2 regions of the Actinomadura sp. NPDC048394 genome follow, and region 2 is predicted to be linked to the other one. Evidence: riboswitches for the same ligand, from Rfam matches in the RefSeq annotation. Region 2 holds a riboswitch; the other holds the start of a gene.

Region 1 (3,740 bases), on a different contig from region 2:
GCACGGGCTCCGCCCGGTCCCCCGCCAGCGGAAGGTCGCGGCCGAGTTCGGCGAGCCGCCATTCGCTCGTCCGGACGCGCAGGAACGCGCGGGCGGCGTCCAGCGCGAGCGCGGCGGCGTCCTCGGGACGGGCCCGCAGGCCGCTGTCCTTTCCGGCGAGGACCAGCGCGAACGCGTCCGGCGCCACCGCGTACAGGCCGACGTCGGCGCGCAGCGCGATGACGTCGCCGCGCCCGTCGTCGACCGCGAACAGGAACCGGCCGGGGAGGCCGGCGAGCTCCGGGTCGGCGCAGAGGCCCGCGTCCAGCGCCGCCACGACCGGCCGGGCGTCCAGCAGCCCGTCTCCGTCGCGTCCGGTCAGCACGCTGCCGAGGATGTTGCGGACGCGTTCGTGCGTCGCGGACGGCAGCAGCCCGGCCTCGCGAAGCCGCTCGCCCAGCTCGGTCTCGGCCCCGTCGGCGAGCCCCCTGATCTGCAGGTTCGCACGCGATGTCAGTTCGAGGAAGCCGTCGCCCAGCTCGCGCGAGGCGGCGGCGAGCGCGTCGAGCTGCGCCCGCGCGAGCGCGCCGCCGGGCAGCCGGACGCGCGCCAGCCCCCCATCGGCGGCGGCATGCACCCGCAGGGCCCCCGGACACCGGTCCGGCTCCGAACGCGAAGACGACGACACGGCCGGAACTCTAACCCGGACCGGGGAACGCGACCGCTCAGTAGGCCATCGCCGAGCCGCAGTGCCCGAACCCCGCGAAGGTCGTCTGGAACGCGCCGTCGACGGCCCTGCCGAACGCGTCCAGGCCGTTCAAGCAGGCATAACGCGGTTCCCCGCTCGAAACGAGGCCGATCGCGACGCCCTCGCCCGGCTTCCGCGAGATCGTCTGGGTGACCCGCATCGGCCTCCCTTCGGTGAAGGCGAACAGGACGACGGCGTCCGGCCGGCGCATGAGCCCGTATCCGGTCCGGCCGTCCGGGCTCATGGTGGCGGACGAGACCGCCCCCGGACCGCCCGGCGCGCGGAACAGGACCCGCCCCTCGCGCAGGCCGGACCCGCCTTCGCGGGTGTCGGTCGCGCGGACGGTCACGTTCCGGACGGCGGCGTCCTGCCCGGCCCCGGGGACGACGTCGCCGGTGGCGTAGCCGAGCGTCCGCCCGTCGCGGGCCCAGACGATCTCGCCGATGACCGAGGGCCCGGCCGCGCTCCAGGTGCGGCGGCTCCCCGTCGCGGTGTCCAGCACGGTCAGCGCGGCACGTGGCGGGCTCGCGGCGGCCAAACTGTGCGGCGCGCAGGGGGCGGTCGTGTAGGCGAGCCGGTCGCCTCGGCGGTTCATCGCGAGGCCGGCGACCAGCGCGGGCGTGGTGCCGCCGCGCAGCGGCGCGAGCCCGGTCACGTGGCCGTCACCGGTCAGCCGGAACCGGAAGAGGCGCGTCTCGCACGGGTCGCTCCGGGACGCCGCGACGACGAAACTCCCGCCCGGCCCGGCGAGGATCTCCTGTACCTCACCCGCGGAGTCCGGCGGCCGCACCGTGTCGACGACGCGCCCGGGCCCGTTCACGGTGGGCGGCGTGCGCACCTCGATCCACGGCCCCTGCCGTCCCGCGCTGAGCATGAAGCGCGGTGCCTGGTAGCCGAAACGCCCTGCCGTCTGCGGGGTCTCTCCGCCCACCGTCGCACCGACCGTGGCGATGGAGGCGGCGACCAGGACCGCCAGCCCGGCGGGCGCCGCCCAGCGCTGGAACCGCCACGAGACCGGCTCGCTCTCCCGTCGCATCGGAAGATCGTCCCACGGTGCTCCCCCGGGCGCGCCGGGCCGGAAGGAATCGGGTTAGGGTGTGGGCGGCGGCAAGGGAGGAAGCCGGTGCGAATCCGGCGCGGTCCCGCCACTGTCACCGGGGAGCGGACCCCACCGAAGGCCACCGCGCGAGCGGGAAGGCCGGGGCGAGCGCCGATCCGGGAGCCAGGAGACTCCGTGCCGCCGCTGTCTTGACCTGCGATTCGGGGCGAGGACCCCGGGTGAGGACGCGATCCGCGTGATCCTGCTGCTGTCCACCTCGGACACCGACCTGCTCAGTGCGCGCGCGAGCGGCGCCGGCTTCCGGCTCGCCAACCCGGCCCGCACGTCCGTGGACGACCTGCCCGCCCTCGTGGACGGCACCGACCTGGTGGTCGTGCGGCTGCTCGGCGGCCGGCGCGCGTGGGAGGAGGGCCTCGACGCGCTGCTCGCGGGGCCGCGTCCCGTGGTGGTGCTCAGCGGCGAGCAGGCACCGGACGCCGAGCTGATGGAGCTGTCGACCGTCCCCGCCGGGGTGAGCGCCGAGGCGCACGCCTACCTGGCGCACGGCGGTCCCGGCAACCTCGCCGAGCTGTTCGCCTTCCTGTCCGACACGGTGCTGCTCACCGGGTTCGGGTTCGCTCCCCCGGCGCCCACCCCGACCTGGGGCGTGCTGGAGCGCGAGCGCCGGTCGGGCGAGGGGCCGGTCGTCGGCGTCCTGTACTACCGCGCCCATCACCTCGCCGGGAACACCGCGTTCGTCGAGGCGCTGTGCCGGCAGATCGAGGCGAAGGGCGGGCAGGCGCTCCCGGTGTTCTGCGCGTCGCTGCGCACCGCCGAGAAGGAACTCCTGGACACGCTCGGACGGGCCGACGCGCTGGTCGTCACCGTGCTCGCGGCGGGCGGTACGAAGCCGGCGTTCGCGGGCGCGGGCGGCGACGACGAGGCGTGGGACGTGGGCGCGCTCGCCGGGCTGGACGTCCCGATCCTGCAAGGGCTGTGCCTGACCAGCGAGCGCGCGGCGTGGGAGGCCAACGACGACGGCCTGTCGCCGCTGGACACCGCGACGCAGGTGGCGGTGCCGGAGTTCGACGGCCGGATCATCACGGTGCCGTTCTCGTTCAAGGAGACCGACGAGGACGGCCTCAGCGTCTACGTCGCCGATTCGGAGCGCGCCGCGCGGGTCGCCGGGATCGCCGTCCGGCACGCGCGGCTGCGGCACGTCCCGGCGCAGGACAAGCGGGTCGCGCTGATGCTGTCGGCGTATCCGACCAAGCACGCGCGGATCGGCAACGCGGTCGGGCTCGACACCCCGGCCAGCGTCGTGAAGCTGCTCGCCGAGATGCGCGAGCGCGGCTACGACGTCGGCGGCGAACTGCCCGCCGAGGGCGACGCGCTGATGCACGCGCTCATCGCGGCGGGCGGGCAGGACCCCGACTGGCTGACCGAGGCGCAGCTCACCGGCAACCCCGTCCGCATCCCGGCGGCGCGGTACAAGGCCTGGTACGCGACGCTCCCGCAGGACCTGCGCGACGGCATCGAGCGGCACTGGGGCCCGCCGCCCGGCGAGCTGTTCGTGGACGACTCCCAAGACCCGGACGGCGAGATCGTGCTCGCCGCGCTGCGGTCCGGGAACGTCGTCGTGATGGTGCAGCCGCCGCGCGGGTTCGGCGAGAACCCCGTCGCGATCTACCACGACCCGGACCTTCCGCCGAGCCACCACTACCTGGCGGCGTACCGGTGGGTCGCGGACGAGTTCGGCGCGGACGCGATCGTCCACGTCGGCAAGCACGGGAACCTGGAGTGGCTGCCCGGCAAGTCCGCCGGGATGTCGGCGTCCTGCGGGCCGGACGCGGCGGTCGGGGACCTGCCGCTCGTCTACCCGTTCCTGGTGAACGACCCGGGCGAGGGTACGCAGGCCAAGCGGCGCGCGCACGCCACGCTCGTCGACCACCTGATCCCGCCGATGGCGCGGGC
Region 2 (3,740 bases):
CGACGGCTCCGCCGATCCGCGCGTCACGGCTCGTCCCGTGGCGCTGGGGGAAGGGTCATGCGGGACCCTTCTGGAAGCGTGGAGGGGGGTCACGTCCTTGATTGCCCGGAAGCGTCCGACCCCTTCTCCGGCCGGACGGTCTTCTCCGGGCCGGACGGTCGGATCATAGGTAGTGGCCGCTCGCCAGGTAGGGGGCGGGGGCGGGCATGCCGCGGACGGCGATGTAGCCCTCCTGGCCGATGTCGAGGCGGGCGGCGAGGCCGACGTCCACCGCCCAGTGGTTGTCTGTGGTGATGCAGTTGACGAGCGTGTCCCCGCGCGCGCTGGCGAGCGCCTCCCACAGCAGGGTCTCGGCGGTCTCGGGACGGTCGGCGGCGAGCAGCGCGGGACGTCCGGCGGCCTCGTCGATGTAGACGTAGTCGCGCCGGCCGGGCGCGTCGGAGACGACCAGCCGCAGCGTCTCCAGCATGTGGACGTGGTCGGGGCCGTGGCCCGCGCCGCGGACGGCGGTGTCCAGCTCGTCCATCCATTCGAGGTCGTCGGCGCGCCCCTCCCGCAGGCCACGCACGGCGGGCAGCGTGGACCGGTCGACGGTGCCGACCATCCGCATCTGCGGGTGCAAGGTGAAGCCCGCCAGCCGGTAGCGGCGGGTCGCCGCGGGATGCACCGTCGAGGAGAACAGGCCCGGGCGGTCGCCGGCGTGGGCGAGGACGGCGTCCATCAGGCGCCTGCCGATGCCCTTGCCCTGCCGGCCCGGCAGGACGCCGTAGGTCGCCAGGTACCAGAGCCGTTCGCGGTTCTGGGAGATGGCGAAGCCCACGACGTCCCGGCCGTCCTCGGCGATCCAGCAGCCGTCCGGATCGACGGACAGGAAGTGGTCCAGGCGGTCGATCAGGCGGCGGGACTGCTCTTCGGTCGGCGGTTCGGGTTCCGGTTCGTTCGCTCGCCGGGTGAGGCGGTCGCCTTCGAGGAACGTCACCGCCGCCGCGCGCTCGGTCGCGACGAGGTCGTCCCGCGCCATGCGCCTGATGCGTACCGGGTCCATGCACGCATGATCACGCGACGGGCGCGGGTGCGCACCTGATTATCCGGGGACGGCGCTCACCAGCGGTCGTGGTGGACGGCGGCGTTCAGGGCGCGGCGGTGGCGCCAGCCGTGGCGTTCGAGGTCGGGGACCGTCTCCAGGTGGGTGACGGGCCCGACGCACAGCCACGCGACCGGGCGGATGCCCTCCGGTATGCCGAGGAGGCCGCGCAGGTACGGCTCCCGGTAGAACGACACCCAGCCGACGCCGAGTCCCTCCGCCGTCGCGGCCAGCCAGAGGTTCTGGACGGCCAGGCAGACCGAGTACAGGCCCGCGTCGGCGATGGCGTGCCGGCCGAGGACGGCCGGTCCGCCGCGTTCGGCGTCGTAGGTGACCACGATCGAGAGGCTCGACTCCAGCACCCCGTCGATCTTGATGCGGGCGAAGCGGTCCGCGGCGTCGCCGGTGAGGGTCGCGGCGAACGCGTCGCGCTCGGCACGGACGTGGTCGTGGAACGCGCGGCGGGCGTCCGGGTCGCGCACCAGGACGAAGTCCCAGGGCTGGGAGAGGCCGACGCTCGGCGCCGCGTGCGCGGCGGTGAGGATCCGGTCGAGGACGCCGTCCGGGATCGGCGCGCCGGTGAACTCGGCGCGCACGTCGCGGCGGCGGTGGATGACGTCGTAGAGGTTCATGGGCAGGCTCCCGCTGCGGTCGGGCCGCCCGGTCGGGCGGCCGTCGGAGCGAGGCCGGTCTTCGGACTCCCGGATCGACGCCTCACCGCCCGCCTTCCCGGCCTTCCGGCCAGTGGCCGCGCTCGCGCGCATGGGCGGCGGCTCCCCGGTCACCGCGGCGGGCCCGTGCCGGATTCGCACCGGCTTCCCGATTCTCCCCGAGGGGCACCTCGCGTCAGTTCACGCCGTCCGCGATCGTAGCGGTGCCCTCGTCCGGGACGGGGGAGGGGGTCAGCGGCGCTGGAAGCCGTCCTTGGTGCGCAGGCCGTAGCCGACGGCGCGGTCGAACGAGATGTGCGCCATCCAGCCGCAGAGCCCGGCGAAGATCGGCGCCCACGTGATCGGGGCGACGGTGTAGAGCGCGATGAGCGCGAGCGGGACCAGCGCGCGGTGCGCGGCGTTGTAGTACGGGACGGCGCGCGCCGGGAGCTGCCCGCGCTCGACGGTGTGCGCGTCGCGCATCCCGGCCAGGAACGTGAGGTCGGGCGCGATGAAGAACACGACGGCCAGGAGCGCCGCGACCCAGCCGTGGTTGACGCCTTCGACGACGGCGAACGCGGTCCAGAACAGCGCGTTCGCGCCCCACGCGCTGCGGCGGACAACGACGGGGACGAGGTGCTTGCGGACGGCGTGCGCGGTGACGGTGCTCATGACCTACCTCCTGGCTAATGACGTTAGCCACAACCTAAAGCTAATCTCATTAGCTGTCAAGCTCATGAGCTGAACCAGGTGGTCAGAGGAAGAGGGCGGCTAGGCGGGGGAGGTGGAGGCGGGTTGCGGTGTCGTCCTCGACGTTCCAGTCGTCGCCCACGGGATGCTCGGGGCGCTGCATCGCGCGCACGGCCGACTCCATCGCCGCGTCGAACGACTCGGTCTCTCCGATGGTGCGCTTGTAGGCGTTGCGGGCCGCGTAGTGCAGGCCTTCCGCGCCGATCCAGCCCTCGTCCTCCTGGCCCATCCGCACGACGGTCGGGACGTCGGCCAGGGTGTCGGGGTCGTCGACGGCCCGGGTGAACACGTCGCGTCCCAGCAGGGCGAGGCCGGCGCGGAAGTCCATGAAGCCGTCGTCGCCGCAGCCGCCCTCGATGAGGTAGGCGGCGTTCCAGAGCGGCCGCCGGTACGCCGAGTCGAGGACGCGGGTCAGCATGGCGTCGAACGCGACGATGCCGGGGCCGTCCAGGGCGAGGAGCCGATCGGTCACCAGGTCGACCAGCGGGTCGTCGGGGGAGTCGCGGTCGTCGGCGTGCTCGCCGGCCTCGGCCCGCGCGTCCTCGATCAGATCCCACCAGGCCTGCTCGTCCATGCGTCCTCCCGCACCTCGGCTTCGTCCGCCGACCAATGTGGCGTACGGGTCGGACATACCGGTTAGACGGGGCGGGCGGTGAACCAGGCGCCGTCGTCGTCCAGGAAGCGGTCGAGGCGCAGGCCCGCCGCCTCCAGCACCGCGGGCAGGTCCTCGTCGCCGAGGCGCCGGGTCGTGAACGTGTGCGTCCAGCGGTGCTCCCCGATCCGGTATTCGAGCGTCGCGACGACGGTCCCGGGCTCGGGCCGCTCGACCCGCGCCTTCCGGTACCGGACGCCGTCGCGCGTCCACTCCCGCGGGGCGTCGTCGCGCCAGGTGGCGTCGGTGTCGCGCTGGATCACGACCACGCCGTCCGGCCGGACGTGGCGCCGGCAGGCCGCCAGGAGGGCGTCCCGGTCGCCGTAGTTGACCAGGTACGACATCAGCAGCACGCAGCCGAACCGGTCGGGCAGGTCGAGGTCCTGGATCGGCGAGCGGACCGTCCGCGCGCCCTCGATCCGGGCGAGCATCGCGGCGGAGTCGTCCACCGCCGTCACCGGATGGCCGAACTCCATCAGCGGACGGGTGACCCGCCCGGCGCCCGCGCCCAGCTCCAGGATCGGCGTGCCGGCCGGGATCGTCGTGTGGACGAGCGCGGCGCTCGCGACGTCCGGCGGGAGCGCGGCGTAGAACTCGACCGCCG

Evidence for each region. A riboswitch is a leader RNA that binds a small molecule or an ion and turns the genes downstream of it on or off. The one in region 2 is predicted to bind cobalamin.
Region 1: it holds a riboswitch for cobalamin, as region 2 does, so the genes downstream of both, cobN (cobaltochelatase subunit CobN) here and bluB (5,6-dimethylbenzimidazole synthase) in region 2, are expected to answer to the same signal.

The regions. Positions count from the first base shown of each region.
Region 1 covers NZ_JBEZJL010000078.1:14,508-18,247, reverse strand. The annotation lists gene AB0C78_RS40090 (precorrin-3B synthase) at 1-667, opposite strand, end outside; gene AB0C78_RS40085 (hypothetical protein) at 705-1,763, opposite strand; cobalamin riboswitch at 1,841-1,960, shown strand; gene cobN (cobaltochelatase subunit CobN) at 2,017-3,740, shown strand, end outside.
Region 2 covers NZ_JBEZJL010000001.1:141,320-145,059, forward strand. The annotation lists gene AB0C78_RS00740 (RNA polymerase sigma factor) at 1-27, opposite strand, end outside; gene AB0C78_RS00745 (GNAT family N-acetyltransferase) at 164-1,045, opposite strand; gene bluB (5,6-dimethylbenzimidazole synthase) at 1,102-1,716, opposite strand; cobalamin riboswitch at 1,751-1,943, opposite strand; gene AB0C78_RS00755 (DUF4260 family protein) at 1,987-2,406, opposite strand; gene AB0C78_RS00760 (DUF4240 domain-containing protein) at 2,489-3,058, opposite strand; gene AB0C78_RS00765 (class I SAM-dependent methyltransferase) at 3,121-3,740, opposite strand, start outside.